2 regions of the Streptomyces sp. NPDC048270 genome follow, and region 1 is predicted to be linked to the other one. Evidence: riboswitches for the same ligand, from Rfam matches in the RefSeq annotation. Region 1 holds a riboswitch; the other holds the start of a gene.
The links. A riboswitch is a leader RNA that binds a small molecule or an ion and turns the genes downstream of it on or off. The one in region 1 is predicted to bind S-adenosylmethionine.

Region 1 (15,695 bases):
CTTCCCCGGCCGATTCGCCGACCAGCTGGTCGCGGACCAGCTGCACACGGTCTCCCTCTCCTTCCTCGTCGACAACCTCGACGTCCGGCGGGGCGGTGTCGGCCCGAACATCTGCTTCGGCATGGGGCAGCTCGGCAGCCGCCCGATCCTGGTCGGCGCAGCCGGCTACGACTTCGACGAGTACCGCGCCTGGCTCGACCGGCACGGCGTCGACACCGAGTCCGTCCGCATCTCCGAGGTACTGCACACCGCGCGCTTCGTGTGCACCACGGACTCCGACCACAACCAGATCGGCTCCTTCTACACGGGCGCGATGAGCGAGGCCCGCCTGATCGAGCTGAAGGCCGTCGCCGACCGGGTGGGCGGGCTCGACCTCGTCCTGATCGGCGCGGACGACCCCGAGGCGATGCTGCGCCACACAGAGGAGTGCCGGACGCGGGGGATCCCCTTCGCCGCCGACTTCTCGCAGCAGATCGCCCGGATGGACGGCGACAACATCCGCACCCTGATGGAGGGCGCGACGTACCTCTTCTCGAACGAGTACGAGAAGGGCCTCATCGAGTCCAAGTCGGGCTGGTCCGACGCGGAGATCCTGGCGAAGGTCGGCACCCGCGTGACCACGCTGGGCTCCAACGGCGTCAAGATCGAGCGGGTGGGCGAGGAGCCGATCGTCGTCGGCTGCCCGGAGGAGACCGCGAAGGTCGACCCGACGGGCGTCGGCGACGCGTTCCGCGCCGGGTTCCTCACGGGGCTGGGCTGGGGCGTCGGCCTGGAGCGCGCCGCGCAGGTCGGCTGCATGCTGGCCACGCTGGTGATCGAGACCCTGGGCACGCAGGAGTACACCCTGGCCCGCGCCCACTTCATGGAGCGCTTCACCAAGGCCTACGGCGACGAGGCCGCCACCGAGGTCAAGGCCCACCTGGCCTGACCGCAGCACGGCCCCGCCCCCTCCGAAGCCCTGCGCTCGGGGCCGGCGGGCCCACGCCTCCCGCCGCGCGGCCCCGCCTCTCCGAAGCCATGCGCTCCGGGCCGGCGGGCCCACGCCTCCCGCTGCGCGGGCCCGCCCCCTCCGAAGCCCTGCGCTTCGGGCGGCCGGGCCCGTCGCCGGGGCTCCGCCCGGACCCGTGCCTCAAACGCCGGCGAGGCTGAATTCGGGCCGGCGTCAGCCGGACCACGCGGCGCCCGACGGGCGGCAGCGGCCATATCCAGCCCCGCCGGCGTTTGAGGCGCGGGTCCGGGCGGAGCCCGGTGCCCGGCGGAGCCGGGGTCGGGACACGGGGGGCGCGCCCCATCCGGCCCGCCGGGGTTGCGGCACGGGAGCCGGGGGCGGAGCCCCAGGAGGCGGGGCGGTCAGGTCAGGCGGCGCACCGTGTAGGCGGTGCCGACCTCGCGCTCGGCTTCGCCGAGATACGCGTGGCCCCGCATGCCGCACCACGCCGGGATGTCCAGCCGGGCCACCTCGTCGTCGGAGACGACCGTGACCGTGCCCCCCACCGGCACCCGCCCGATCGCCGCGGCCAGCTCGATCACCGGCTGCGGGCACCGCAGCCCGAGCGCGTCCAGCTCCAGGGACTCCGGTGCCTGGCCGCCCTCCGGGGCCTCCCCGGCCGCCGCGACCGGCTCGGTCACACCCAGCCGCTCCCGTACCCCGGACACCGCGCCCGGCAGCACCTCCAGGAACCCGTTGACCTCCTCCGCCGTGGTCCCCGGCGGCAGGGAGACCCGTACGTTGCCCTCCGACAGCACGCCCATCGCCCGCAGCACGTGACTGGGGGTCAGTGTGGAGCTCGTGCACGAGGAGCCCGACGAGACCGAGTACCCGGCCCGGTCCAGCTCGTGCAGCAGGATCTCGCCGTCCACGTACAGGCAGGAGAACGTGACCAGGTGGGGCAGCCGGAGGTCCGGATGGCCGACCACCTCCACGTCCGGGACCAGCCGGACCACCCGCCGCCGGATCCGGTCCACCAGGATCCGCAGCCGGGCCGCCTCCGCGTCCGCCTCGGCCCGCACGGCCCGCAAGGACGCCGCCGCCGCCACGATCGCGGGAAGGTTCGCGAAGCCGGGGGAGCGGCCCGACTCCCTTTCGTCCGAGGGGTGTTGGGGGGAGAACCGGACCCCCTTGCGCACGGCCAGCAGCCCCACCCCCGGCGGCCCGCCCCACTTGTGCGCACTCCCGGCCAGCACGGACCAGGCGCCCTCCACCGGCCCCCACGGCAGCGACTGCGCCGCGTCCACCAGCAGCGGGACCCCCGCCTCCGCGCAGGCCACGGCCACCTCCGCCACCGGCTGGACCGTGCCCACCTCGTGGTTGGCGGACTGGAGGCAGGCCAGCGCGGTCGACGGGCCCAGGGCCCCCGCGTAACCGGCGGCCGTCACCGCGCCGTACCGGTCCACCGGGACCTCGGTGACCCGGCCCCCGGCGCTCTCGTGAGCCTGCGCCGCGTGGAGTACAGAACTGTGTTCGACCGCCGACACCACCAGCCCGCTCCCGGCGCGCCGGCGCCCCGCGAGGACCCCCGCGACCCCCGTGTGAACCGCGTGCGTCCCCGAAGGAGTGAACACCAGCTCGTCGGCCCGGCAGCCCACCGCGTCCGCGGCCGCCTCCCGCGCCGCGTCCAGCAGCAGCCGTGCCCGCCTGCCCTCCCGGTACAGGCGGGCGGGATCGGCCCAGCCCTCGTCCAGGGAGGCCTGCAGCGCCTGCCGGGCCACGGGGTGCAGCGGGGCGGCGGACGCGGTGTCGAAGTACGGCATACGGGCACGCTAACCGGCGACCGGGAGCGCCCGAGGTCAGGGGCCGTCATATGTCTTCCGGAGGCCGCCATTCAGGGCCACTCGCAGCATCCCCCGGACGGCGGATCCATCCCTTCGGGGGCAGTAGCGGCGCGTTGGGCACCCTCCCCGCGCGACCCCAAATAGCGTCCAGTAGGGTTTGGTCCGCATAAACATCCAAACCCCTGCCTGCGTCAGGGCCGGCGACCGACCCGAACACGGCCGCGGCCGGCCGCGCGGGCCGAGACTCTCGGGAAGGCGCTACGTGAGTCCCTACGGCTCCGACCGCTCGCCGCGGCGCCCGATGCGGCGGAAGCTGCTGCAGGCGCTGACTGCGGGCGCGGTCCTGGCGACCGCCACTGGTTGCTCGCTTAACTGGCAAGACTTTCCCCGCCTCGGAATGCCGACTCCGGTCACCGAGGAGGCGCCGCGCATCCTCTCCCTGTGGCAGGGATCCTGGGCGGCCGCGCTGATCACGGGCATCCTGGTGTGGGGCCTGATCATGTGGAGCGTCATCTTCCACCGGCGTAGCCGGACGAAGGTTGAGGTCCCCCCGCAGACCCGGTACAACATGCCCATCGAGGCGCTGTACACCGTGGTCCCGCTCATCATCGTCTCGGTGCTCTTCTACTTCACCGCGCGTGACGAGTCGAAGCTGCTCTCCCTCTCCGCCAAGCCGGCGCACACGATCAACGTGGTCGGCTTCCAGTGGAGCTGGGGCTTCAACTACATCGAGAACGTCGACGGCGACGCGGCCACCCCGAAGGCGGGCGAGGTTCCGAAGGAACTCGCCTCCATCCCGGACCGCTTCGCCAAGGACTTCCCCCAGGGCGCCGAAGGCGTCTACCAGAAGGGCGTCCCCGGCGACCGCAACGCGGACACGAACAACCCCGGGCCGACGCTGTACCTGCCCAAGGGTGAGAAGGTCCGCTTCATCCTGTCGTCGAACGACGTCATCCACTCCTTCTGGGTGGTCCCCTTCCTGTTCAAGCAGGACGTCATCCCGGGCCACACCAACGTCTTCGAGGTCACCCCGACCCAAGAAGGCACCTTCATGGGCAAGTGCGCCGAGCTCTGCGGCGTCGACCACTCCCGGATGCTCTTCAACGTCAAGGTGGTCTCGCCCGAGGAGTACCGGGCGCACCTGAAGGAGCTGGCGGAGAAGGGTCAGACCGGCTTCCTGCCGGCCGGCATCAAGCAGACCGACCCGGCCCGGAATGCGGAGACGAACAAACTGTGAGCATCCTCAACGAATCCCAGGGTGCCGCCGCAGCTGACTCGTACGAGAACGAGCTGCCGGTACGGCGCAAGCAGCCGGGCAACGTGGTCGTCAAGTGGCTCACCACCACCGACCACAAGACCATCGGCACGATGTACCTGGTCACGTCGTTCGTGTTCTTCATCATCGGCGGCGTCATGGCGCTGTTCATGCGCGCCGAGCTGGCCCGTCCGGGCACGCAGATCATGTCGAACGAGCAGTTCAACCAGGCGTTCACGATGCACGGCACGATCATGCTGCTGATGTTCGCGACGCCGCTGTTCGCCGGATTCGCGAACTGGATCATGCCGCTGCAGATCGGCGCGCCCGACGTGGCGTTCCCGCGGCTGAACATGTTCGCGTACTGGCTGTACCTCTTCGGCTCGACCATCGCGGTGGCCGGTTTCGCCACGCCGAACGGCGCGGCCGACTTCGGTTGGTTCGCCTACTCCCCGCTGTCGGACGCCGTCCGCTCGCCGGGCATCGGCGCCGACATGTGGATCATGGGTCTGGCCTTCTCCGGCTTCGGCACGATCCTCGGCTCGGTCAACTTCATCACCACGATCATCTGCATGCGCGCTCCCGGCATGACGATGTTCCGCATGCCGATCTTCACCTGGAACGTTCTGCTGACCGGTGTCCTGGTCCTGCTCGCCTTCCCGGTGCTGGCCGCCGCGCTCTTCGCGCTGGAGGCGGACCGCAAGTTCGGCGCGCACGTCTTCGACTCGGCCAACGGCGGCGCCTTGCTGTGGCAGCACCTCTTCTGGTTCTTCGGACACCCAGAGGTGTACATCATCGCCCTGCCGTTCTTCGGAATCATTTCCGAAGTGATCCCGGTCTTCTCCCGCAAGCCGATGTTCGGTTACATCGGCCTGATCGGCGCGACGATCGCGATCGCCGGCCTCTCGGTGACGGTGTGGGCCCACCACATGTACGTCACCGGCGGTGTGCTGCTGCCGTTCTTCTCCTTCATGACCTTCCTGATCGCGGTACCGACCGGTGTGAAGTTCTTCAACTGGATCGGCACCATGTGGAAGGGCTCGCTGTCCTTCGAGACACCGATGCTCTGGGCCGTCGGCTTCCTGATCACCTTCACCTTCGGTGGTCTGACCGGCGTCATCCTGGCCTCGCCCCCGATGGACTTCCACGTCTCCGACTCGTACTTCGTCGTCGCGCACTTCCACTACGTGATCTTCGGCACCGTGGTCTTCGCGATGTTCTCCGGCTTCCACTTCTGGTGGCCGAAGTTCACGGGCAAGATGCTGGACGAGCGTCTGGGCAAGATCACCTTCTGGACGCTGTTCATCGGCTTCCACGGCACCTTCCTGGTGCAGCACTGGCTGGGCGCCGAGGGCATGCCGCGCCGTTACGCGGACTACCTCGCCGCCGACGGGTTCACCGCGCTGAACACGATCTCGACGATCAGCTCGTTCCTGCTCGGCCTGTCGATGCTGCCCTTCATGTACAACGTCTGGAAGACGGCGAAGTACGGGAAGAAGATCGAGGTCGACGACCCGTGGGGCTACGGGCGTTCGCTCGAATGGGCGACGTCTTGCCCGCCGCCGCGGCACAACTTCCTCACCCTGCCGCGGATCCGTTCCGAGTCCCCGGCGTTCGACCTGCACCACCCGGAGATCGCGGCCCTCGACCACCTCGAGGACCACCCCGGTGCGAAGGTCGTCACCAGCGGCAAGGAGGCCGGCAAGTGAAGATCCAGGGCAAGATGTTCCTCTGGCTCTCCTTCTTCGTTCTGATCATGGCCGTCGTGTACGGCGTGTGGTCGAAGGAGCCCGTAGGCACCACCGCGCTGTTCCTGACCTTCGGTCTGACGGTCATGATCGGCTACTACCTGGCCTTCACGGCCAAGCGCGTCGACGAGATGGCCCAGGACAACCTGGAGGCCGACGTCGCCGACGAGGCCGGCGAGCTGGGGTTCTTCGCCCCGCACAGCTGGCAGCCGCTCTCGCTGGCGATCGGTGGCGCGCTCGCGTTCATGGGCGTCATCTTCGGCTGGTGGCTCATGTACTTCTCGGCCCCGATCATCCTGATCGGCCTGTGGGGCTGGGTGTACGAGTACTACCGCGGTGAGAACCAGAACCAGTAGCGAGACCCGTGACACGCAGTGAACCTGGGGCCCGGACACCTCTTCGGAGGAGTCCGGGCCCCTCGTTTGCAGTCACTCCGCGCGCCCTAATTGTCATATCTTCATAGCGTTGGCTCCATGAAGCACTCACCGCGTCTTTGGACGGTACTCAGCTGCTCCCTGCTGGTCGCGTCCCTCGGGGCCGGCGCCACCGCATGCGGGTCCGGCGACAACCCGCTGTCAGCCCGCCCGTACGACGCGGGCGGGCACGTCGCCTTCAACCAGGCCGCCGGCAGCCGGCCGGTGGACCCCGACAAGCCCCTCGAAGTCACGACGAAGGGGGGTGAGGCACGGATCACCGACGTCACCGTCGTGGACACCCACGGACGCCGCCTGGCGGGCGAACTCTCCGCCAAGGGCGACCGCTGGCACAACACGGTGTCCATGGCCGCGGGTGTCCGCTACACGATCACCGTCAGCACCGAGAACGCCGAGGGCGCTCCAGGGCAGCGCACGCTCACGTTCGAGACCACCCCGGCCAAAGGTGTCCTGAAGGTCGAATTCGGGCCGGAGGAAGGCAAATACGGCGTCGGACAGCCCCTCACGGCCGACCTCAGCGAGCCCGTCAAGGACAAGGCCGCCCGCGGCGTCATCGAAAGGGGCCTCCTCGTCAGCGCCCCCGCCGGCGTCGAGGGCGCCTGGCACTGGGTCGACGACAAGAAGCTCCACTACCGGCCCAAGGAGTACTGGCCCGCCAACACGGAGATCTCCGTACGGAGCAACCTGGAGGGCGTCCGGATCCAGGACCACCTCTACGGAGCCGCGGCCAAGCCGCTGAAGCTGGAGATCGGCGACCGCGTCGAGGTCACCACCGACGCCGCCTCGCACTGGATGACCTTCAAGCGCAACGGAGAAGTGATCAATTCCATTCCGATCACCACCGGCAAGCCCGGCTTCTCCACCCGCAACGGCATCAAGGTGGTGCTCGGCAAGCAGTACTTCGTCCGGATGCGCGGCGACTCCGTCGGCATCGGCGGCAGCGAGTACTACAACCTGCCCGTCTACTACGCCACTCGCGTCACCTGGAGTGGTGAATACGTCCACGCCGCGCCCTGGTCCATCGGCTCGCACGGCTATGCGAACGTCAGCCACGGCTGCACCGGCATGAGCACCGGCAACGCCGCCTGGTTCTACGAGAACATCACCGAGGGCGACCTCGTCGAAGTGATCAACAGCATCGGCGACGACATGGACATCTTCGGCAACGGCTTCGGCGACTGGAACATGGACTGGAAGGACTGGCGCCAGGGCAGCGCCCTGCTCAAGGGCACCCAGGAAGGCCGCAGCCCCGTCGACCAGGCCCGCCTGCGCCCCACCGTCTGACCCCGGCCCGCCGCCGGGCCCACGGAACCCGTGGGCCCGCGGACGCCCTGTCAGGCGGCCGAGGAGGACAGCCGGGACCGCAGCAGGGCCGCCAGCGCGTCCGCGAACTCCACCGGGTCCACCGGAAGGGTCACGGCGGCGTCCGCGCGGCTCCAGGTGGCCAGCCAGGCGTCCTGGGGGCGCCCCATCAGCAACAGCACCGGCGGACACCGGAAGATCTCGTCCTTGATCTGCCGGCACACGCCCATGCCCCCGGCCGGAACCGCCTCGCCGTCCAGCACGCAGACGTCCACGCCGCCCGCGTCCAGCTCCGTCAGGACCGCCGGCAGCGTCGCGCACTCCAGGAACTCCACCGGCGGCAGGTCCGCGGCCGGCCTGCGCCCTGCCGCCAGCCGCACCTGCTCCCGGGTGCCCGCGTCGTCGCTGTAGACCAGAACCCGCGCAGTCGCCCGCATTTCGTTCCTCCACGTGTCACGTGAATCACGTTGATGTTGCGCGGGATGCTACTCCTCCCGATGCGCTGTCGACATCCGTTCGGACACCCTCGCAGGAGACGCTCATTGGCTCATCTGATGGGCCGTTCGGGCCTTGCACACGCCCCGGACACTCCGAACGGCACCCCCCGGGGTGAGGGCGGGATAAGCGACCGACATAATGTCGGTCGTGGCGACAGCAACGACAGTAGATACCGGGCACGCGCACCCGACGGTCAACAGGCCGAACCTCGTCAGCGTCGGAACCATCATCTGGTTGAGTTCCGAGCTGATGTTCTTCGCGGCCCTCTTCGCGATGTACTTCACCCTGCGATCCGTGACAGGCGCCGAGTACTGGACAGAACAGGCGTCGAGCCTGAACCTGCCCTTCTCGGCGACGAACACGACGATCCTGGTGCTCTCCTCGCTCACCTGCCAGCTCGGCGTATTCGCCGCCGAGCGCGGTGACGTGAAGAAGCTCCGGACGTGGTTCATCATCACGTTCGTCATGGGTGCGATCTTCATTGGCGGCCAGGTGTTCGAGTACACCGAGCTGGTCAAGCACGAGGGCATGAGCCTCTCGTCCGGTCCGTACGGCTCGGTCTTCTACCTGACCACCGGGTTCCACGGTCTGCACGTGACGGGCGGTCTCATCGCCTTCCTGCTGGTCCTCGGCCGGACGTACGCGGCCAAGAGGTTCACCCACGAACAGGCCACGTCGGCCATCGTCGTGTCCTACTACTGGCACTTCGTCGATGTCGTCTGGATCGGCCTCTTCGCCACGATCTACCTGATCAAGTAGCGAACACGTCACCGGGCCCGACCCGGCACTCCATCCAGAAACACCGACGCAGAAGATCCTGACACCGGGGTAATCCGTGAAAAAGCTCTCCGCACGACGACGCCATCCGCTGGCGGCGGTCGTCGTTCTACTCCTCGCGCTGGCGGCCACTGGGGGGCTGTACGCCGCCTTCGCCCCCGCGGGCAAGGCGCAGGCCGATGAAACCGCCCAGTCCCTCGCCATCGAGGAGGGCAAGAAGCTCTACGCCGTGGGTTGCGCAAGCTGCCACGGAACCGGCGGTCAGGGTTCCTCTGACGGCCCGAGCCTGGTCGGCGTCGGCTCCGCGGCCGTCGACTTCCAGGTGAGCACGGGCCGCATGCCCGCCCAGCAGCCCGGCGCCCAGGTGCCGAAGAAGCCCAACATCTACTCGCAGGCGCAGATCGACCAGCTGGCGGCGTACATCGCCTCCCTCGGTGCCGGTCCGATCACGCCGACCGAGAAGCAGTACGACCCGGCGGGTGCCGACATCGCCAACGGTGGTGAGCTGTTCCGCAACAACTGCGCGCAGTGCCACAACTTCACCGGCGAGGGCGGCGCACTGACGAACGGCAAGTACGCCCCCAACCTTGAGGACGTCTCGCCGAAGCACATCTACGAGGCCATGCTGACCGGCCCGCAGAACATGCCCTCCTTCCCGGACAGCACCATGCCGGAGAAGCAGAAGAAGGACATCATCGCGTACCTCGAGAACGTCAACGGCGAGAAGTCCACCAGCCCCGGTGGCCTCAAGCTCGGCGGCCTCGGTCCCGTTTCCGAGGGTCTGTTCGGCTGGATCTTCGGTCTGGGTGCGCTGATCGCTGTTGCCGTCTGGGTCGCGGCCCACACCGCTAAGGCCAAGAAGTCATGAGTCAAGACATTCCCGAAGAGAAGCACCTGCCGAGCGAGCAGGGCGACGCGCACCACGGTGCCGTGGCGGTGGCGGACGACCCGTTCGCCGACCCGGGCCTGCCGGTCCACAAGCCGCGCATCCAGGACATCGACGAGCGGGCGGCAAAGCGCTCCGAGCGCACCGTCGCGATGCTGTTCACGCTGTCGATGCTGGCCACGGTGGCCTTCATCGCCTCCTACGTGATCTTCCCGGTCGACAAGATCGTGTACATCTTCCCGATCGGGAAGGTGAGCGCGCTCAACTTCGCGCTGGGCATGACCCTGGGTGCGGCGCTGTTCTGCATCGGCGCGGGCGCGGTCCACTGGGCCCGCACCCTGATGTCCGACGTGGAGGTCGCCGCCGAGCGCCACGAGATCGCCGCTCCGCCGGAGGTCAAGGCGCAGGTCCTGCAGGACTTCCGCGACGGTGCGCAGGAGTCGGGCATCGCCCGCCGCCCGCTGATCCGCAACACGATGCTGGGCGCGCTGGCCATGCTGCCGCTCTCCGCCGTGATGATCATGCGCGACCTGGGCCCGCTGCCCGAGGACAAGCTGCGCAAGACCCTGTGGGCCAAGGGCAAGCTGCTCATCAACGACAACACGAACGAGCCGCTGCGTCCCGAGGACGTGCTGGTCGGTTCGCTGACCTTCGCCAGGCCGGAAGGCCTGGACGAGCACCAGCACGACTTCCAGGTCCAGATCGCCAAGGCCGCCCTGATGATCGTCCGCATCCAGCCGGACGACATCAAGGACAAGCAGGAGCTGGAGTGGTCCCACGACGGGATCGTGGCCTACTCCAAGATCTGCACCCACGTCGGCTGCCCGATCAGCCTGTACGAGCAGCAGACGCACCACGTGCTCTGCCCGTGCCACCAGTCCACTTTCGACCTCTCCGACGGCGCCCGTGTCATCTTCGGCCCGGCCGGTCACGCGCTTCCGCAGCTGCGGATCGGTGTCAATGACGAAGGCTTCCTCGAAGCGCTCGGCGACTTCGAAGAGCCCGTCGGTCCTGCATTCTGGGAGCGCGGATGAGCACTGCGACCACTGACACCAAGGCGCGCAAAGCGCCCGCCGGCGAGCGCGTGGCCGACTGGGCGGACGGCCGCCTGGGCATCTACGGCCTGGCCAAGGCCAACATGCGCAAGATCTTCCCGGACCACTGGTCCTTCATGCTGGGTGAGATCTGCCTCTACAGCTTCATCATCATCATCCTCACGGGTGTGTACCTGACGCTGTTCTTCCACCCGAGCATGAACGAGGTCGTCTACCACGGCTCGTACGTGCCCATGCAGGGCGTCATGATGTCCGAGGCCTTCGCCTCGACCCTGGACATCAGCTTCGACGTCCGCGGCGGCCTGCTGATCCGCCAGATCCACCACTGGGCCGCGCTGATCTTCGTCGCGGCGATGATCGTGCACATGATGCGCGTCTTCTTCACCGGCGCGTTCCGCAAGCCGCGCGAGGTCAACTGGATCTTCGGCTTCCTGCTGCTGTTCCTCGGCATGTTCACCGGTTTCACCGGTTACTCGCTGCCGGACGACCTGCTGTCGGGTACCGGTGTCCGCTTCATGCAGGGCGCCATCCTGTCCGTCCCGGTCGTCGGCACGTACCTGTCGATGTTCCTGTTCGGCGGGGAGTTCCCGGGCGGCGACTTCGTCGCGCGGTTCTACTCGGTGCACATCCTGCTGCTGCCCGGCATCATGATGGGCCTGCTGGTGGCCCACCTGATCCTGGTCTTCTACCACAAGCACACCCAGTTCCCCGGCCCCGGCAAGACGAACAACAACGTCGTCGGCATGCCGCTGCTGCCGGTCTACATGGCCAAGGCCGGAGGCTTCTTCTTCCTGGTCTTCGGTGTCATCTCGGCCATCGCGGCGATCGCCACGATCAACCCGATCTGGGCACTCGGCCCGTACCGCCCGGACCACGTGTCCACCGGTGCGCAGCCCGACTGGTACATGGGTATGCCGGAAGGCCTGATCCGTGCCATGCCCGGCTGGGAGATCAACCTGTGGGGCCACACGCTCGTCCTGGGCGTGTTCATCCCGCTGCTGCTCTTCCCGCTGGTGCTGTGCTCGATCGCCGTCTGGCCGTTCATCGAGTCCTGGGTCACCGGTGACAAGCGCGAGCACCACCTGCTGGACCGCCCGCGCAACGTCCCGACCCGTACGGCCTTCGGTGTCGCCTGGATCGCGGAGTACATCGTCCTGCTGATCGGCGGTGGAAACGACATGTTCGCGCAGTACTTCCACCTCTCGATCAACTCGATCACCTGGTTCGTCCGGATCGGCTTCTTCGTCGTCCCGGTCCTCGCCTTCATCGCCACCAAGCGGATCTGCCTCGGCCTCCAGCGCCGGGACCGGGACAAGGTGCTGCACGGTCGCGAGACCGGCATCATCAAGCGCCTGCCGCACGGTGAGTTCGTCGAGGTCCACGAGCCGCTCTCGCAGGACAAGCTGCACACGCTCACCTCGTACACGCAGTACCAGCCGATCGAGGTCGGCCCGACGGTCGACGAGAACGGCGTCGAGCGCAAGGTGAGGCTCAGCGAGAAGCTGCGCGCGAAGCTCAGCAAGGGCTTCTACGCCGAGAACAACCAGATTCCGAAGCCCACGGTGGAGGAGTACAAGGAGATCCAGAGCGGCCACGGCCACCACTGATCCCGTTTGAGGGACTGGTTCCGGTCAGTCCCGGTGTCGCCACGGCGAGAGCCCCGTCCAGTGTCTGGACGGGGCTCTTCGCCGTCCCCGGGGCTGGATAGGCTGAAGCCCTTCCCATTCGACGTGGGCCCCCGCACCGGCGGGCCACGACAGCAGGAGCGGACCATGAACGTTGCGACCCCGGCAGGCGGCGACAGCGTGGCGGCCCGCGGCTGGCCGGGCGTTCTCGACGCCCTGCTCAGCGGCCGGGACCTGAGTGCCGAGGACACCGCCTGGGCCATGGACCGGATCATGCGCGGGGAGGCCACCGACGCCCAGATCGCCGGCTTCGTGGTCGCGCTGCGGGCCAAGGGGGAGACGGTCGCCGAGATCAACGGCCTGGTCCGGGCCATGTACGCGCACGCCAACCTCATCGAGGTGCCCGGCCGGACGGTGGACATCGTCGGCACCGGCGGCGACGGGGCCAAGACGGTGAACATCTCCACCATGTCGGCGATCGTCGTGGCCGGTACGGGCGCCAAGGTGGTCAAGCACGGCAACCGGGCCGCGTCCTCCGCGAGCGGCTCCTCGGACGTGCTGGAGAAGCTCGGCGTCAACCTGGACCTCACCCCCGCCCGGGTGGCGCAGGTCGTCGAGGAAGCCGGCATCACCTTCTGCTTCGCCGTGAAGTTCCACCCGGCGCTGCGGCACGTCGCCGCGGCCCGCAAGGAGCTGGGCATCCGCACCACCTTCAACTTCCTGGGCCCGCTGACCAACCCCGCACAGGTCCGCGCACAGGCCACGGGCGTCGCGGACCCCCGGGTGGCTCCGATCGTGGCCGGCGTGCTCGCCGAGCGCGGCTCCTCCGCGCTCGTCTTCCGCGGCGACGACGGGCTGGACGAGCTGACCACCACGGCCACCTCGCGGGTGTGGTGGGTCCGCGACGGCAAGGTCTCCGAGCAGCCCTTCGACCCCCGGGACGTCGGGATCCCGCTGGTCGACGTGTCGGCGCTGCGCGGCGCCGACGCCTCGTTCAACGCCGACGTCGCCCGCCGTCTGCTGGCCGGCGAGACCGGCCCGGTCCGCGAGGCGGTCCTGCTGAACTCGGCGGCGGCCCTGGTCGCGCTGGACCCGGGCACGGGCACGCTGGAGGAGCAGATCGCGGCGGGCATCGCCCGGGCGGCGGAGTCGATCGACTCGGGCGCGGCCCGCGCGGCGCTCGAGCGGTGGGTGGCCGCCAGCAACGCCTGAGCCACCGCCGCGCGTTTTCGGCCACGGCCCCGGTCCGCATCGTGGACCGGGGTCTTGCGCGCGGGGGATCTTGTGGCAGGATGCTGACCAGGTCACGAGTGACAGCGTTTAGGCCCCGGCTTGCTGTCCGGCAACCCTCCTTCCGTGGCGGGGTGCCCCGGGTGATGACCAGGCCGTAGGCAGCGAGGTCTACGGCAAGCGCGGATCCCTCGACACCAGGGGTCCTGGTCTCTCGAGGAGCGTTTTCCGTGAGCAAGCGAATGCGATAGGGCGACTCCGCCCCTCTTCCACCCTCGGACCAGGGCTGCTTCCGCGTACCCCCGTCCGGTTCCGAGGACTTCCCGTACCCCTGAGCACGGCGCCGCGCCGTAGCCGCGTACGGGCACACCGAAGCCATTCACCCCTGCCTGCCGGGAGATTCCGCCATGTCCGCATCCCTGAACGCCGCCGTCGCCACCTCCGTCGCCTCCGCCTCCGCCTCCGCTTCCGCCTCCGCCGAGAACCCCGCCTGTGCCGAGCCGCTGGCGGTCCTCGGCCGGGACGTCACCGTCCCGCTCGTCACCGGCGGCGAGGTCACCTACGCGGCCCTCGACTACGCGGCCAGCGCCCCGGCGCTCCAGCGGGTCTGGGACGACGTGGCCGCGTACGCCCCGTACTACGGCAGCGTCCACCGCGGCGCCGGCTACCTCTCGCAGCTCTCCACCGACCTCTTCGAGCAGAGCCGGGCCACGGTCGCTGAGTTCCTCGACTGCCGCCCCGCCGACCAGGTGGTCTTCACCCGGTCCACCACCGACTCCCTCAACCTGCTCGCGGCCGTCCTCCCGGCCGGCTGCCAGGTCTTCGTCTTCGAGACCGAGCACCACGCCTCGCTCCTGCCGTGGACGGACGCGCAGGTCACCTACCTCAACGCGCCCCGCACCCCGGACGAGGCCGTCGCCACGCTGGAGCGGGCGCTCGCCGACCGCGAGCCGTACGGCCCGGCGCTGGTCTGTGTCACCGGCGCGTCCAACGTCACCGGTGAGCTGTGGCCGGTCAAGGAGCTCGCCGCGGCCGCGCACGCCCACGGCGCGCGGATCGTCCTGGACGCCGCCCAGCTCGCCCCGCACCACCCCGTCTCGGTCCGGGACCTGGACGTGGACTGGGTCGCCTTCTCCGGGCACAAGCTGTACGCCCCCTTCGGCTCGGGCGTGCTCGCCGGGCGCGCGGACTGGCTCCAGGAGGCCGAGCCGTACCTCGCGGGCGGCGGCGCCTCCCGCAAGGTCGCCCGGCGGGCGGACGGCGGTGTGGACGTCGAGTGGCACACCACGGCCGCCCGCCACGAGGCCGGCTCCCCGAACGTCATCGGCGTCTACTCCATCGCCTCGGCCTGCCGCGCCCTGCAGGAAGCCGGGTTCGACGCCCTCGTGGCCCGCGAGCGCCACCTCATCGCCAAGGTCCGCGAGGGGCTGGCCGATGTCCCGGCGGTCCGGGTCCTCTCGCTCTTCGGCGACGACGCCCCGCGGGTCGGCGTCATCTCCTTCGTGGTGGACGGCTGGAACAGCTCCCACTTCGCGGCCGCCCTGTCCGCCGAGTACGGCATCGGCGTCCGCGACGGCCTGTTCTGCGCCCACCCGCTGGTCCGCACCCTGCTGGGCAGCGAGCCGCAGGCGCAGGGCGAGTGCGGAGCGCCGGAGGCGGCCCCGGGGGAGCGCTCGCTGAACGCGATCCGCGTCAGCTTCGGCGCCGGCACCCCCGACGAGCACGTGGAGCGCTTCGTCCGCGCGGTGCGGGAGCTCGTCGAGGACGGGGCGAAGTGGCAGTACCGCACCGAGGAAGGCCGCTGCGTCCCGGCCGTGTGACAGGCTGTCGACCATGAGCTACTGGGACCCCCTGCCATCCGTCCGGGCCGCGGAGAGCGGGCCGCTGCCCGCGCCGGACGGCGGCACGTGGCTGCCCTCCCCGGAATTCCGCGGCGAATGGTGGAACAAGCGCCCCGAACGCTGGGCGGAACGCGACTGGCGCAACGTGCCGGGGCCGTTCTACGGGGCGGGGACCGACAGCTGCTGGATGGGCCGGCTGATCGCCCCCGCGCACGTGCTCTACGAGGACGAGTGGGGCGCCGAGTTCGTCTACCGGCAGCCCCGTGACGCGG
Region 2 (15,695 bases), on a different contig from region 1:
TCGGCGCGCTCGCCGCGGCCGTGCTCGCGGTCCACGTCGAGAAGTGGTGCCGAAGGTGGGTGCCCGAGGCGCTGGACGTGCTGGTCACCCCCACCCTCACCGTCCTGGTATCCGGCCTGGTCACCATCTTCGGCCTGATGTTCCTCGCCGGTGAGGCCTCGGCGGCCATCGGTACGTTCGCCCACTGGCTGCTCGCCGCCGGCGGCGCCTTCGCGGGCCTGGTCCTCGGCGGACTCTTCCTCCCGCTCGTCATGCTGGGCCTGCACCAGGCCCTCATCCCCATCCACACCACCCTCATCGAGCAGTCCGGCTACACCGTCCTGCTGCCCATCCTCGCCATGGCGGGCGCGGGCCAGGTCGGCGCGGCCATCGCCGTCTACTACCGGCTCCCGCGCAACGGCTCGCTGCGCACCACCATCAGGTCCGCGCTCCCTGCGGGCTTCCTGGGCGTGGGCGAACCGCTGATCTACGGGGTCTCCCTCCCCCTCGGCCGCCCGTTCGTCACCGCCTGCGTCGGCGGCGCGGCCGGCGGGGCCTTCGTCGGCCTGTTCAACCAGCTCGGCGTGGCCTTCGGCTCCACGGCCATCGGCCCCTCGGGCTGGGCCCTGTTCCCGCTGCTCAACGGCACGTCGGGCTGGGTCGCCACACTGGCCATCTACGCGGGCGGCCTGGCGGTCGGCTACCTGGTGGGCTTCCTCGCCACGTACTTCTTCGGCTTCACCCGCCAGATGCTGACCGACCTGAACACCGACCCGACCCCGACCCCGCCCCCGGACCCGACCCCCGCCAGGGAACCGGCCCTGACCTGACCACGACGACCCGGGCCTGGCCGCAGGGGTCGCTCGCGCCCATCGGATTCTTCGCCGGACGAGGCGAGTGGGCGGACCCGAAGGGTGTGCTGATGGCCGTCGAAGTGACGTCGCCACCGGCCACCCCAGCCTCGTCCCCGTCCGGGACTCCAAGCAGCCCGACGGCCCGCACGTGGTGTTCCACGCGCGGGCCTGGGCGGCCTTCGTCGCGACGCTCTGAACGGTCGCGGTCCGAATCAGAGGTGGTCGGTGAACAGCAGCTTGTTCGGGCTGTTGTCGCTGAGGTTCTGGACGATGTCCTTCGTGGACCAGTCGTCCAGGAAGTTCGTCACCTCGGCCGGCAGCGCGTTCGGGTGCACGGCCTTGTAGAGCGCGGCCACACCGGCCACGTGCGGCGCGGCCATGGACGTACCGCTCATGGTCACGCTGCCGCCGCCCAGCCGGGCCGAGACGATGTCGCGGCCCGGTGCGTAGAGGTCGAGGCACTCACCCCAGTTGGAGAAGTCGGTCTCCTGGTCGAAGCGGTCGGTCGCCCCGACCGTCACCACGCGCTCGGCGGAGGCGGGCGAGACCCGGCACGCGTCGCGGTTCTCGTTGCCCGCGGCGATGATCGGCAGGATGCCCCGGTCGGACACGGCGGTGGCGGCCTCGTTGACCGGGGCGTACCGGTCCCCGCCCAGGGAGGCGTTCAGGACTGCGGGCTGCTGGGCGTTGCGGGCCACCCAGTCGAAGCCCGCGATGATGCCCGACCAGGAGCCGCGGCCCTCGCAGTTGAGGACGCGGACGCTGACCAGGTTCACCTTGCGCGCCACGCCGAAGGTCGTGCCGCCGACCGTGCCCGCGACGTGCGTGCCGTGGCCGTTGCAGTCCGCGCCGTTGCGGCCGTCACCGATCGCGTCGAAGCCCGCCCGCACCCGGCCGGCGAACTCGGCGTGGTTGAGGTCGATGCCGCTGTCGACGATGTACGCGGTCACGCCCTGGCCGCTGTGGTTGACGCTGAAGTCGCCGTCGAGCGGCAGGCGCCGCTGGTCGATGCGGTCCAGGCCCCAGGAGTTCGCCGGCGCCTTGGTCTGCACGTCCCTCGCCGGGGTCGGCGGGGCGGTCACCTGCGCGTCCTGCGCCACGGCCCGCACCCCGAACGTGTTGCGGACGATCCTCAGCTGCTGCTCGGTGAGGGTCGCGGCGATCCCGTTGAACGCGGCGGTGTAGGTGAACTTCGCCCGCACCCCGATCTCCGCCGCGAACTCGACCGGGTCGACGCCCTTGTTCAGGGAGACGACGTAGCTGTCGGGAATGGGGTTCGCGGTGGTGAGCAACGGTGCCGGGGTCGGCTCCGGGGCGGCGGCGGTGGCCGTACCGGCCGCCACGGGGGTCATGGCGATGACGGCGGCGGCGGTGAGGCGCGCGGCGAGCAGACGCATGGAGGGAACTCCCTGGAGTGCGTGTGGACCAGCGTGGACGAGCCGCGTCCGCCACCGGCTGACGCCTTCTGGGATGCGGCCCCTTCCTTCATCGGGTTCCTTCCGGAGAAGACTTGAGCCGCCCGCCTCCGCCTGGCCGATCGGCCGAGGCCCCTGCGGGGAGCCGCCCCGGGGGCTGCGGAAAGGATCATTCCTGGCTGTTCTCCGGGGCCGCGCCCCGAAGGGGCGGCCCCGGCAAGTTCATCCGTACGGGGGACGTAACCCGAAGGATGTTCAGAGGCCGCCGGTGTACAGGAGCTGGTTCGGGCTGCCCTTGGCGACGCTGCTCAGGACGTCCTTGGTGGACTCCTCGTCGAGGAACGCGACGATGTCCTCCGGGGCGGCGTCGGGGTTCTTCGCCTTGTAGAGGACCGCGACCCCGGTGACGTGCGGAGCCGCCATGGAGGTCCCGTTCAGGGCGACGGAACCGCCCCCGAGCTTCGCGGAGACGATGGCCTCGCCGGGGGCGTAGAGCATGGTGCAACCGCCGTAGTTGCTGAAGGAGGTCTCCTCGTCGTACCGGTTGGACGCCGCTACCCCCACCACCTTGCTCGCGGAGGCGGGCGAGACGAGACAGGCGTCCTTCGCTTCGTTGCCCGCAGCGACGACCGGCAGGACACCCGCCGCGGTCACGGCGTCCGCGGCGTCGTTGACGGCGTCCGACTTGTCACCGCCCAGCGAGGCGTTCAGGACGGCGGGCTGCTTGGCGTTCTTGGCCACCCAGTCCAAGCCCGCGATGATCGCGGAGTACTCGCCCGTCCCGTCGCACGCCAGGACACGGACGCTGACCAGGTTCGCCTTCTTCGCGACGCCGTACGCCTTCCCCGCCACCGTCCCCGCGACGTGGGTGCCGTGGCCGTTGCAGTCCGCGCCGTTGCGGCCGTCGCCGATCGCGTCGAAGCCGAAGGCCGCCCGTCCGCCGAACTCGTCGTGCGCGTATTCGATGCCGGTGTCCAGGACGTACGCCGTCACCCCGGCACCGTTGCCCTCGGTGGTGAAGCTGCTGTCGAGCGGCAGCGCCTTCTGGTCGATCCGGTCCTGGCCCCACGAGTTCGACGGCGCACGCAGCGCGCCCTCCGCGCTCGGTGTCATGACGGACTTGACCTTGGCGTCCTGCTCGACCACCTTCACCCCGAGGCTGTTGCGGACGATCGTCAGCTGGAGCGGGGTCAGCGGGACGGCGAAGCCGTTGAGCGCGGAGGTGTAGACGAACGAGGGCTTCACACCCAGCTTCTGCGCCAGCTTCGCCGCGTCGACCCCCTTCTCCAGGGTCACGATGTACTTGCCGGGTACCGCGTTGGCGACGGTCTTCAGCGGCGCCGGGGTCGGCTCCGGCGCGGCGGCGGACGAGGACGCGGTACCGGCGGCCACCGGGACGAGCGACGCGATGAGGGCGGCGGTGGCCACCCGTGCGAGCAGGCGCATGGAGGAACTCCCTGACGGGGTCGAGGACCGGGGTGGGTGAGCCGCCCCCGCGGCAGCGTGCGCTCGGCGGGGGCGGCCCTCGATTCCATCGGTGCCACCCGAAGGCGGCTTGAACCACCACCCCGGCCGGTCCGGCCTCCGCAGCCCCCGCGCGCCACGGCCTGCCGAACCCAGCGGCAGAAAGGGTCAACCCCCTGGGGCGTCTGGCGTGCCCGGCCCGGACGGTCCGCCCGGACCCGGCGCCAAGATCACCCGTACGGTCCGCCCCCACCCCGGGGGGCGCACGCCCGACGCGCTCCCCGTGCCCCCGCCACACCCCCGCACGTCGTTGACCAGGTCCGACGGCCGTGATGCCCTCCCCCCATGCGCACCCGTCTGAGCCGAGCCCTGCCCCTGGCCGTCGCCGTCCTGGCCGCCGTCACCGCCCTGCCCGCGGCCGCGGCCGCCGCCGCGCCCGAACCCGTGTCCCGCACGGCCGCCGCCGACCACCCCACGTACATCGTCACGGTGTACCCCGGTCTCGACCCGGCCGAGGTCGCCGAGGAGCACGGGATCACCCCGCTGCACGTCTACCGCCACACCCTGAACGGCTTCGCCGCCCGGCTCTCCCCCGAGCAGGTCGAGGCCCTGCGGGCGACCGCCGTCGTGGCCTCGGTCGAGGAGGACGGGGAGGCGTCCTCCTTCGGCACCGCCGTGTGACCAGGCCTCTCCCCGGCAATTCCCCCGCTCCGCCCGCCGCTTAGGGTGAAGCGGATCAACGCATCGGTTGATCGGGGGGATCGGGGGGAGACCGATGAACAGCGCGACCGAGGTGTTCCAGCCGCTGCGGGCAGACGATCCGCAGACCGTGGCCGGCTACCGCCTCGCGGCCCGGATCGGCGCGGGCGGGATGGGCCGGGTCTACCTGTCCCACACGCAGGGCGGGCGCCCGGTGGCCATCAAGGTGGTGCGGCCGGAACTGGCCGAGGACCCGGCGTTCCGGCGGCGGTTCCGCCGGGAGGCGGAGGCGGCCCGGCGGGTCCGCGGGGCGTACACCGCCGAGCTGATCGACGCCGAGGCGGACGGCACACCGCCCTGGCTGGCCACCCTGTACGTGCCGGGGCCCTCGCTGTCGGAGGCCGTGGCCCGGCGCGGGCCGCTGCCGGTGCCCGCCGTGCTGTGGCTGATGGCGGGGGTGGCCGAGGCCCTGCAGGCCATCCACGGAGCGGGCATCGTGCACCGGGACCTGAAGCCGTCGAACGTGCTGCTGGCCGCCGACGGGCCCCGGGTCATCGACTTCGGCATCTCGCTGGCCTCCGACATCAGCGCGGGCACCGCGACCGGCACGGCCATCGGTACGCCCCAGTACATGTCCCCCGAACAGGCTTCGGCGGGTGAGGTCACGACGGCCAGCGACGTGTTCGCGCTGGGCCAGACGGCGGCGTTCGCCGCGCTGGGCGAGCCCCTGTACGGGGACGGCCCCTCCGTGAGCGTGCTCTTCCGGATCGTGCACTCCGCACCCGACCTCTCCCGGCTGCCGGAGCCGCTGCGCCCGCTGATCGCCCGCTGCCTGGCCTCCGACCCGGAGGAACGGGCCACCCCGGCGGAGATCGTGGCGTCGTGCAGGCGGCAGCTGGGCGAGGACGCCGACGCGGGCGGCGGACCGGCCGTCTGGCGGGAGGTGGCGGGACCGGAGGTGGCGGTCCCGCCACCGGTCCCCCAGCCCACCTCCGTCCACACCCGGCCGCTGGCCCCGCAGGCGCCGGCGCCGATGGTCTGGCAGCCGCCGCCGACGGCCCCGCTCACCCCGGAGGAGCGGCGCAGGCGCAGGCGGCGTGCGGCTCTGACCGCCGCCTCGGTGGTGACGGCGGTCGCCCTCCTGCTGGCCGGCCTGACCTGGGTCGGGGACGCGGCGGACCGGGTGCGCGCGCGGGAGGCGGCCGAGTCCCCCGGCCCGGCCTCCGGGGCGCAGGGCCTGGGGAGCGGCAAGGACGCGGGAGCCGCCGGGTCGTCCTCGGCCGCGCCCAAGGCCTCGGCCAAGGCGTCCACTCCGCCCAAGCCCCACCCGTACCCCTTCGTGCGCCTGGGCGAGGAGAGCTCGATCGGGATCAAGGAGCCGGTCAGCCGCGAGGACCGCACCGGGGACATCCGCATGGAGTGCGGGAAGACCCAGTGCGAGCTGGTCAGCGACGAGAGCGTGTTCACCCTGCTGTACGCCGACCCCGGCAGCGGCAGCCTGGAGAACTGCGCCCTCCTCACGAAGGCCAGTACCCAGCACAGTCTCCCGCTGGCCGCGACGGCGCCCGGCAGCGAGATCTGCGTCCGGCACCCGTCGGGGGACATCGCCCTGCTCGTGATCCAGATCAAGTCGGTCGTCCGCCTGAAGGGCCTGCCCGACTGGATCACCGCCGACATGACGGTCTGGCGCGCGGCCTGAGGCACCCGGCGCCGGGGTTCAGCGGCGGTACACCCTCAGCCGCGAGACCTCGTACGACATCTCCGTCACGTCCGGGCCGGGCGCCGGGTGGTAGCGGCCCGCCGACACGGAGAGGTTCACGATCAGGTAGGCCCACCAGGACCGGCCCACGCCCTTGCGGTCGGCGTGGACGCGGGCGCCGTTGACCCACCAGACGACCGAGTTCCTGCCGAACTCGACCTTGAGGTCGACCCAGGCGCCGGGCCGCACCGACGGGTCGCGGTGGTAGCAGTGGCCCTCGCGGACGTGGTTGGAGAACTCCAGCAGGTCCGGGTTGTCGGGGTGGTACTCGAAGACGTCGATCTCCTGGCCGCCGTCCCGCCAGGTCCAGATCGCGGGCCAGGCCCCCACCTCGACGGGGAGTTTGACCCGTGCCTCCAGCACGTCGCCGGTGCGCAGCGCGAACCCCTCGTCGCTGCCCTCGGTGGTGAGCAGGCCGGTGTCCCAGTTGCCGTCGGGGCGGGGCGTCGCCCGGAAGACGCCGCCGCGGCTGTAGGCGGGATCGGCGACGAGGTGGTCGAGCTTGTTGTCGCGCGGGTTGGTGGGGCCGCCGTCGGGATAGGCCCAGGAGCGGCCCGCGATCCACTGGGTGGCGGAGGAGAAGTCGGCGGTGAAGACGGGTGTGCGGCGGGGCGCGGGCAGTACCGGTCCGCGGTCGTCCCCACCGCCCGGGGCGAGGCGGCGCGTCAGGCGCCGCAGCCATGCGAGCGTGTCCGTGACCATGGGGGTGTTCTGCCCGCGTCGGCCCGGATCACGCCCGCGTTCTCGCTGGGAGTAATCACATGAACACGCTCAGCGAAGGGTGGCGGCCGTTCCGCGGGCCGCCTCGATGAAGGCGCGGATCAGCTCCGGGGACTTCACACCGCGCTCGCGCTCCACCCCGCTGGAGACGTCCACGCCCCAGGCGCCGGTGGCCTCCACGGCCTCCCGGACGTTGGCGGGGGTGAGCCCGCCCGCGAGCAGCCAGCGCCCCTCGGGAGGGGTGAACTCCGCGGAGCCCCAGTTCCACGGCTTGCCGGAGCCCGGGTCGGGGGCGTCGAGCAGCAGCAGGTCCTCGCCCAGTTCCCCGCAGCGCGCGACGTGCGCGGCGGTGGCCCGGATCAGCGTCCGCCCGGCGGCGCGCAGTTCCCCGTAGTACTCCGGCCCCTCGTCGCCGTGCAGCTGCACGGCGCGCACGCCGCTCTCCTCGGTGAGCCGCCGGACATCGCCGACCGGCTGCCCGCGGTACACGCCCACGGTGAGCACCCCGGCCGGCACCCGCGCGGCCAGCTCGCGCGCGGTGGCGGCGTCGACGGTACGGGGGCTGCCGGGGGCGAAGACGAACCCGACGGCGTGGGCTCCGGCGCCGACGGCGGCGTCGACGTCCTGCGCGGTCCGCAGCCCGCAGATCTTGATGAACGGTTCCGTCATATCGGTAGTCAACCTCAGAATGACCGGATGGACGACAACGGGGTGGGGATCGCCGCCGGCGGTCCGGCCCGCGGACAACGCCCGAGGGCGGCACCCCCCGCAGGGAGTGCCGCCCTCGTTCGAGAACAGCCGATCAGCCAGGGGCCGATCAGAAGTCCATGTCACCACCCGGCATGCCGCCGCCCGCGGGGGCACCGGCCTTCTCGGGCTTGTCGGCGATGACGGCCTCGGTGGTCAGGAACAGCGCGGCGATCGACGCGGCGTTCTGCAGCGCGGAGCGCGTGACCTTCGCCGGGTCGATGATGCCCTCGGCGATCATGTCCACGTACTCGCCGGTCGCGGCGTTCAGGCCCCAACCGATCTGCAGGTTGCGCACCTTCTCGACGACGACGCCACCCTCGAGACCACCGTTGACGGCGATCTGCTTCAGCGGGGCCTCCAGGGCCAGGCGCACGGCGTTGGCGCCGGTCGCCTCGTCGCCCGTGAGCTCGAGCTTCTCGAAGACCGCGGAGGCCTGGAGCAGGGCCACGCCGCCACCGGCGACGATGCCCTCCTCGACGGCCGCCTTCGCGTTGCGAACGGCGTCCTCGATGCGGTGCTTGCGCTCCTTGAGCTCGACCTCGGTCGCGGCACCGGCCTTGATGACGGCCACGCCGCCGGCCAGCTTCGCGAGGCGCTCCTGGAGCTTCTCGCGGTCGTAGTCCGAGTCGGAGTTCTCGATCTCGGCGCGGATCTGGTTCACGCGACCCTGGACCTGGTCGCTGTCACCGGCACCGTCGACGATGGTGGTCTCGTCCTTGGTGATGACGACCTTGCGGGCGCGGCCGAGCAGGTCGAGACCGGCGTTCTCCAGCTTGAGGCCGACCTCCTCGGAGATGACCGTGCCACCGGTGAGGATGGCGATGTCGCCGAGCATGGCCTTGCGGCGGTCGCCGAAGCCCGGGGCCTTGACGGCGACGGACTTGAAGGTGCCGCGGATCTTGTTGACGACCAGGGTCGACAGGGCCTCGCCCTCGACGTCCTCGGCGATGATCAGCAGCGGCTTGCCGGACTGCATGACCTTCTCCAGGAGCGGCAGCAGGTCCTTGACCGAGCCGATCTTGGAGTTGACGATCAGGATGTACGGGTCGTCGAGCGACGCCTCCATACGCTCCATGTCGGTGGCGAAGTACGCCGAGATGTAGCCCTTGTCGAAGCGCATGCCCTCGGTGAGCTCGAGCTCGAGACCGAAGGTCTGCGACTCCTCGACGGTGATGACGCCTTCCTTGCCGACCTTGTCCATGGCCTCGGCGATGAGCTCGCCGATCTGGGTGTCGGCGGCGGAGATGGAGGCCGTGGAAGCGATCTGCTCCTTGGTCTCGACATCCTTCGCCTGCTCGAGCAGGGCGCCCGAGACGGCCTCGACGGCCTTCTCGATGCCACGCTTGAGGGCCATCGGGTTGGCGCCGGCGGCCACGTTGCGCAGGCCCTCGCGGACGAGCGCCTGGGCGAGCACGGTGGCGGTGGTCGTACCGTCGCCGGCGACGTCGTCCGTCTTCTTGGCGACTTCCTTGACCAGCTCGGCGCCGATCTTCTCGTACGGGTCCTCGAGCTCGATCTCCTTGGCGATGGAGACACCATCGTTGGTGATCGTGGGGGCGCCCCACTTCTTCTCAAGGACGACGTTGCGACCCTTGGGGCCAAGGGTGACCTTGACGGCGTCGGCGAGCTGGTTCATCCCACGCTCGAGACCGCGGCGGGCCTCCTCGTCGAACGCAATGATCTTGGCCATCTGAAGTGGTCCTCCCGGACAGCGGTGGATTGCTCCAGGACCGCGCCCGCGCCCGCGACGGACGGCCTGCGTGCCCGGCGGTTCCTTCCCGCCGGACCCTGCGGGCCTCACCGACCCGGTCCTTGTTCAGTAGCACTCTCACCAGGAGAGTGCTAACGCCAATGATTAGCACTCGACCCCCGCGAGTGCAAGCGGCTTGGGGGAACACCCCAGTGAACACACCGCAGACACGCGAGGGGCCCACATCCCGTGTCCGGGATGTGGGCCCCTCCTGTACGCGTGGGCGGTCGATCGCGCCGGGACTAGCCGAGTGCGAGCTTGACCATGTCCGCCTGCGGACCCTTCTGGCCCTGCGAGATCTCGAACTCGACCCGCTGACCCTCTTCAAGGGTGCGGTACCCGTCCATCTGGATGGCGCTGTAGTGGACGAACACATCCGCACCACCGTCGACCGCGATGAAGCCGTAGCCCTTCTCCGCGTTGAACCACTTGACGGTGCCCTGAGCCATGCCTAACTCCCCTATTACTGGCCCTTGCGCAGGAACGCACTTCGCGATCCCGGGTCATCACTTGCGTCGGAACGCGTCGACCGAGGCTGAATGTATCCGCGCCGGTGCTGTCTGCAACAGGTCAATCCGACGAGAATTCTGGACACGGGGAAACACAGAAATAGAGTGAAAATCTGGCATATTCCAGGGCAACTCGGGCCCGGCATATCTCGCCAAAGCCCCATACCTCACTTGCACATTGACCCGATGTCGACCCTGACGCGACCCGTTCATATGCGGCGGGCAAGAGCAGCGGAGGGGACTTCCCCAACTCTACCGCGCGCAATCAAACAGAATTACCCCCTCCGCTTATTAACGGAGGGGGTAATTACGGTTTCGCGTGTCAGCGGCAGGCCGTGCCGGGGAGTCAGCCTCCGGCTACGGCCGGAATGATCGAGACGCCCGCCCCGTCCGGCGTCGCGGCCTGCAGCCCGCCCTCGAAGCGCACGTCGTCGTCGTTCACGTAGACGTTGACGAAGCGGCGCAGCTTGCCCTGGTCGTCCAGGACGCGCGCGGCGATGCCCGGGTGGCTCTTCTCCAGGGACTCGATGACCTCGGCCAGGGTGGCCCCCTCGGCCGGGACCTCGGCCTGACCGCCGGTGTAGGTGCGCAGGATGGTGGGGATGCGGACGTTGACGCTCATGGCGCTACTGCCTTTCCGGTCGTGCGGGAGTGGGGGTCAGGCCAGGCCGGCGGCGCGGAACGCGTCCAGGCTCGGGCGGATGGTGGCGGTCTGGCCGCTGTCCGCGGCGACCGCCTCCAGGGTCTTGAGGCCGTCTCCGGTGTTCAGGACGACGGTGGTCAGCGCCGGGTCGAGCTGCCCGTTCTCGATGAGCTTCTTCGTGACGCCGACGGTCACGCCGCCCGCGGTCTCGGCGAAGATGCCCTCGGTCTGCGCGAGGATCTTGATGGCCTCGACGACCTGCTCGTCGTTGACGTCCTCGACGAAGCCGCCGGTGCGCCGCGCGATGTCCAGCACGTACGGGCCGTCCGCCGGGTTGCCGATGGCCAGCGACTTGGCGATGGTGTTCGGCTTCTGCGGGCGGACCACGTCGTGGCCGGCCTTGAAGGCGGCGGAGACCGGGGAGCAGCCCTCGGCCTGGGCGCCGAAGATCTTGTACGGCTTGTCCTCGACGAGGCCGAGCTTGATCAGCTCCTGCAGACCCTTGTCGATCTTCGTCAGCTGCGAGCCGGACGCGATCGGGATCACGATCTGGTCGGGCAGCTGCCAGCCGAGCTGCTCGCAGATCTCGTACGCCAGGGTCTTGGAGCCCTCGCCGTAGTACGGGCGCAGGTTGACGTTGACGAAGCCCCAGCCCTCGCCCAGCGGGTCGCCGATGAGCTCGGAGCAGAAGCGGTTCACGTCGTCGTAGTTGCCCTCGATGCCGACGAGGTCGCCGCCGTACACACCGGCCATGACGACCTTGCCCTGCTCCAGGTCGTGCGGGATGAACACGCAGGAGCGGAAGCCGGCCCGGGCGGCCGCGGCGCCGACGGCGCCGGCCAGGTTGCCGGTGGAGGAGCAGGACAGGGTGGTGAAGCCGAAGGCGCGGGCGGCCTCGACGGCGATGGCCACGACGCGGTCCTTGAAGGAGTGCGTCGGATTGCCGGAGTCGTCCTTGACGTAGAGCTTGCCGGTGACGCCGAGCTCCTTGGCCAGGTTGGCCGCGTCCACGAGCTTGGTGAAGCCCGGGTTCAGGCTGGGCTTGGAGGCCACGTCCGCGGGGACCGGCAGCAGCGGCGCGTAGCGCCAGATGTTGTTCGGGCCGGCCTCGATCGCCGCGCGCAGGGCGGCCGGATCGCCGGTGGGGAGGTCGTAGGCGACTTCCAGAGGTCCGAAGCACTCCGCACAGGCGAAGAGGGGACCGAGTTCGAAACGGGTACCGCACTCGCGACAGGAAAGCGCGGTGGCAGGTCCGAGATCGACAGAGGTGGAGGCAGTCTGTGCAGCCATGATGGCGAGGCCCTTTCTCCTCATCTTCCCCATGGCGCACTTCGCCATGAGACGGAATTGGCACCTTCCCTAGCCGGGGCCCCGCAGGATGCGTATCGCATCGCGAGAACCGACTGGAGGGTTGCCGGGGCTTCAACGGGCCGTGTCCCTCTGCCCCTCTGGATGAGCGGTATGGCACCGGCACACGCGCTCTGTGGCGCGCCGGTGCGTTTGTACGCGAGGCCCCCCGGCATGCGGCGGTCCTGCGCGTTGTTCAAGACTGTAACCGAAGGTCCGGGCGCTTGAGACAGGCGTCCGAACCGCGAGATGGATCACTTTTCGGTCAATCCGACCAAGCCGCAGGGAGTGCTCAGAGTGCTGGAAGAGGTGGAGCGCTGGCTGGCCGACCGCTCCTGGTCCGCCGCCGACCGACCGCTCGACCAGTTGCTGGACCGCAAACGGGCAGCTGGGACCACGGTCAGCGTGGTGCTGCCGGCACTCGACGAGGAGGCGACGGTCGGCGCGATCGTCGAGGTGATCCGCCGGGAGCTGGTCGAGGGGCTGCCGGTCCCGCTGGTGGACGAGCTGGTCGTGATCGACTCGGGCTCCAGCGACGCTACGGCCGAGGTCGCGGCGAAGGCCGGTGCGCACGTGGTCCACCGGGACGACATCCTGCCGCGGATCCCGGCCCTGCCCGGCAAGGGCGAGGTGCTGTGGCGCTCCCTGCTGGCCACCACCGGGGACGTCGTCTGCTTCGTCGACGCCGATCTGCGGGACTTCTCGGCCGCCTTCGTCTCCGGGATCGTGGGACCGCTGCTGACCGAGCCGGACGTGCAGTTCGTCAAGGCCATGTACGACCGCCCGCTCGGGGATGCGCCGGGCCAGGGCGGGCGGGTCACGGAGCTGGTCGCCCGCCCGCTGCTCAACCTGCACTGGCCGCAGCTGGCCGGCTTCGTCCAGCCGCTGGGCGGCGAGTACGCCGTGCGCCGCTCCCTGCTGGAGCGGCTGCCCTTCCCCGTCGGGTACGGGGTCGAGCTGGGCCTGCTGGTCGACGCGCTGCACACGGTCGGGCTGGACGCACTGGCCCAGGTGGACGTGGGCGTACGGCTGCACCGCCACCAGGACGGGCAGGCGCTGGGCCGGATGGCCGCGGCGATCTACCGCACCGCGCAGCTGCGGCTCTCGCGCGGCCACCTCGTACGGCCGGAGCTGACGCAGTTCGAGCGCGGGCCGGAGGGCTTCGTGCCGCGCACGTACCCGGTGGACACCGAGGAGCGGCCGCCGATGCGGGAGGTCGAGGAGTACACCCGGCGGCACGCGGCCTGACGGCTTCGGAAGTTTGCGCGAGGCCAGGTCGGGCTAGGTTCGCGACATGGCTGCATCACAGGTACTCGTCGCCGCGAACCGCGGCCCGCTCTCGTACGCCCTCGACACGGACGGCACGCTCAGCGCCCGGCGCGGCGGGGGCGGCCTCGTCTCCGGCCTCTCCGCGGCGCTGGCGCGGCAGCCGGACGCGCTGTGGATCTGCGCGGCACTGTCGGACGCGGACCGGGAGGCGGTCCGCCGGGGCGTCTCGGAACCGGGCGTCCGGATGCTGGACATCGATCCCACGGTGTACGACGACGCGTACAACGGCATCGCGAACTCGGTGCTGTGGTTCACCCACCACCACCTGTACGACGTCCCGCGCGAGCCCGTCTTCGACGCGCGGTTCCGGCGGCAGTGGGCGTCGTACGTCGCCTACAACGAGGCCTTCGCGCAGGCGCTGGCCGAGGAGGCGGCGCAGGGCGCGGCCGTCCTGGTGCAGGACTACCACCTGGCACTGGTCCCGGGCGCGCTGCGCGCCCTGCGGCCGGACCTGCGGATCGCGCACTTCACGCACACGCCGTGGGCGTCGAAGGAGTACCTGTCCATGCTCCCGGACGACGTCCGGGAGCAGCTGCTCGACGGGATGCTCGGGGCGGACGTGGTGGGTTTCCACACCGGGGCCTGGGCGTCGGCCTTCCTGGACGGCGCGGGCCGGGGGAACGCGGCGGTGTTCCCGCTGGGCGTGGACGCGGACGAGCTGCGGGCGCTGGCGCACCGGCCGGAGGTGGACGACAAGCTGGCGCAGCTGCGGGCGGAGGTCGGGGACCGCAAGGCGATCGTCCGGGTGGACCGGACGGAGCTGTCGAAGAACATCCTGCGGGGCCTGCTGGCGTACCGGGAGCTGCTGTCCGAGCACCCCGAGTGGCGGGGCCGGGTGGTGCACCTGGCGTCCGCCTATCCGTCGCGGCAGGACCTGAAGGTGTACCGGGACTACACGCAGGCGGTGCGGGAGCTGGCGGCGGAGGTGAACGAGGAGTTCGGGACGGCGGACTGGCAGCCGGTGCTGGTGTCCGTGCAGGACGACTTCGCGCGGTCGCTGGCGGCCTACCGGATGGCGGACGTGGCGCTGGTGAACCCCGTGCGGGACGGGATGAACCTGGTGGCGAAGGAGATCCCGGTGGTGTCGGAGGCGGGGTGCGCGCTGGTGCTGTCGCGGGGGGCGGGGGCGTACGAGGAGCTGCGGGGCGACGCGCTGACGGTGAACCCGTACGACGTCACGGAGACGGCCGCGGCGCTGCACGCTGCGCTGGCCATGCCGGAGCCGGAGCGGGCGGAACGCACGAAGCGGCTGGCCGCGTCGGCGACGGCCCTTCCCCCCACGGCCTGGTTCGAAGCCCAACTCGCAGCCTTGCGGCCCTGACCTGCGGCAGCCTCGCCCCCCAAAGCCCGGGCCCGGCCGGCGGCGCCACGGCCGGGCCCCCTGGGGGGCTCCGCCCCTCCGGGTCCGCCTGCGGATCCCCGGCTCCGGCCCAACCTCCTGGGGCTCCGCCCCAGACCCCGCGCCTCAAACGCCGGCGAGGCTGGATTGTCCCGCCGCCCGCATCACAGCCCCACCAAGGCCAACCAGACCAGCCGAAGCCAAAGTCAGCCCCGCCGGCGTTTGAGGCGCGGGGGCTCGGGGGCAGCGCCCCCGACAACGGCGCCGCACCAGCCCAACCGAAGCCAAACCTAGCCCCGCCGGCGTTTGAGGCGCGGGGGCCGGGCCCCCGACAGCGGCGGGGCGGCGGCGAGGTGCCGGAGGCTGGGTCTGGCCCGGCCGGGTCAGGTCGCTGCGGCCGCGGCCCGGCTGGGGCTGGCCCGGCCGGGTCAGGTCGCTGCGGCCGCGGCCAAGGCGGCGAGGAAGGCGACGACCGCACCAGGCCCGGGCAGAACCACATCGGCCCGCGAAGCCAGCTCCGGCACCTCCGCGGAGCCACTGCACACCAGCAACCCCGGCAACCCGTCGGCCCGCCGCTTCTCGACCGCCGAGTACGCGGCCAGGTCGCCGAGGTCGTCGCCCGCGTACAGCACCGCCTCCGCGCCCGTCTCCGCCAGGAACTCCGTGAGGGCGACGCCCTTGTCCATCCCCGGGGGCCGCAGCTCCAGGACCGCCCGGCCCGGCTCCACCATCAGCCCGTGCCGCGCCGCCAGCTCGGCCAGCGGTTCGCGCAGGGCCGCGAAGGCCGCCTCCGGGTCCGCGGCGCGCCGCGTGTGCACGGCCAGCGCCCGGCCCTTCTCCTCGATCCAGGTGCCCTGCCAGGCGCCGATGGAGTCCAGGAAGCCGGGCAGTTCGGCCCGGACCGCCGCCACCCCGGGGTGCTCCGCGGGGGCGTGCACGATCCCGCTGACGGCGTCCCAGCGCTCGGCCCCGTAGTGGCCGAGGACGACGAGGTGTTCCAGTCCGGGGACCCCGGCGAAGCCCCCGTAGCGGACGGCGACGCCCGCCGGCCGGCCCGTGATCACCGCGACGGAGGCCACCTCGGGGGCCAGCGCGGCCAGGGCGGGTACGGCTCCGGGATGGGCCCGTGCCTGGTCCG

Region 2: another riboswitch for S-adenosylmethionine. It lies ahead of thrC (threonine synthase); the one in region 1 lies ahead of AB0D66_RS29990 (aminotransferase class V-fold PLP-dependent enzyme).

What each region holds. Positions count from the first base shown of each region.
Region 1 is NZ_JBEZLV010000049.1:19,579-35,273, forward strand. Features, by position in the region: gene AB0D66_RS29930 (carbohydrate kinase family protein) at 1-928, shown strand, start outside; gene AB0D66_RS29935 (aminotransferase class V-fold PLP-dependent enzyme) at 1,351-2,751, opposite strand; gene coxB (cytochrome c oxidase subunit II) at 3,035-4,009, shown strand; gene ctaD (cytochrome c oxidase subunit I) at 4,006-5,736, shown strand; gene AB0D66_RS29950 (cytochrome c oxidase subunit 4) at 5,733-6,131, shown strand; gene AB0D66_RS29955 (Ig-like domain-containing protein) at 6,249-7,493, shown strand; gene AB0D66_RS29960 (hypothetical protein) at 7,544-7,948, opposite strand; gene AB0D66_RS29965 (heme-copper oxidase subunit III) at 8,148-8,768, shown strand; gene AB0D66_RS29970 (c-type cytochrome) at 8,845-9,654, shown strand; gene AB0D66_RS29975 (Rieske 2Fe-2S domain-containing protein) at 9,651-10,706, shown strand; gene AB0D66_RS29980 (ubiquinol-cytochrome c reductase cytochrome b subunit) at 10,703-12,334, shown strand; gene trpD (anthranilate phosphoribosyltransferase) at 12,500-13,564, shown strand; SAM riboswitch class IV at 13,655-13,771, shown strand; gene AB0D66_RS29990 (aminotransferase class V-fold PLP-dependent enzyme) at 13,990-15,402, shown strand; gene AB0D66_RS29995 (ferredoxin) at 15,416-15,695, shown strand, end outside.
Region 2 is NZ_JBEZLV010000027.1:71,508-87,202, forward strand. Features, by position in the region: gene AB0D66_RS23570 (PTS transporter subunit EIIC) at 1-809, shown strand, start outside; gene AB0D66_RS23575 (DUF397 domain-containing protein) at 877-1,029, shown strand; gene AB0D66_RS23580 (S8 family serine peptidase) at 1,046-2,230, opposite strand; gene AB0D66_RS23585 (S8 family serine peptidase) at 2,504-3,694, opposite strand; gene AB0D66_RS23590 (protease inhibitor I9 family protein) at 4,058-4,393, shown strand; gene AB0D66_RS23595 (serine/threonine-protein kinase) at 4,488-6,110, shown strand; gene AB0D66_RS23600 (beta-glucanase) at 6,129-6,872, opposite strand; gene AB0D66_RS23605 (phosphoribosylanthranilate isomerase) at 6,942-7,559, opposite strand; gene groL (chaperonin GroEL) at 7,708-9,330, opposite strand; gene AB0D66_RS23615 (cold-shock protein) at 9,633-9,839, opposite strand; gene AB0D66_RS23620 (MoaD/ThiS family protein) at 10,246-10,521, opposite strand; gene thrC (threonine synthase) at 10,558-11,832, opposite strand; SAM riboswitch class I at 11,850-12,001, opposite strand; gene AB0D66_RS23630 (glucosyl-3-phosphoglycerate synthase) at 12,187-13,137, shown strand; gene AB0D66_RS23635 (trehalose-6-phosphate synthase) at 13,184-14,539, shown strand; gene otsB (trehalose-phosphatase) at 14,986-15,695, opposite strand, start outside.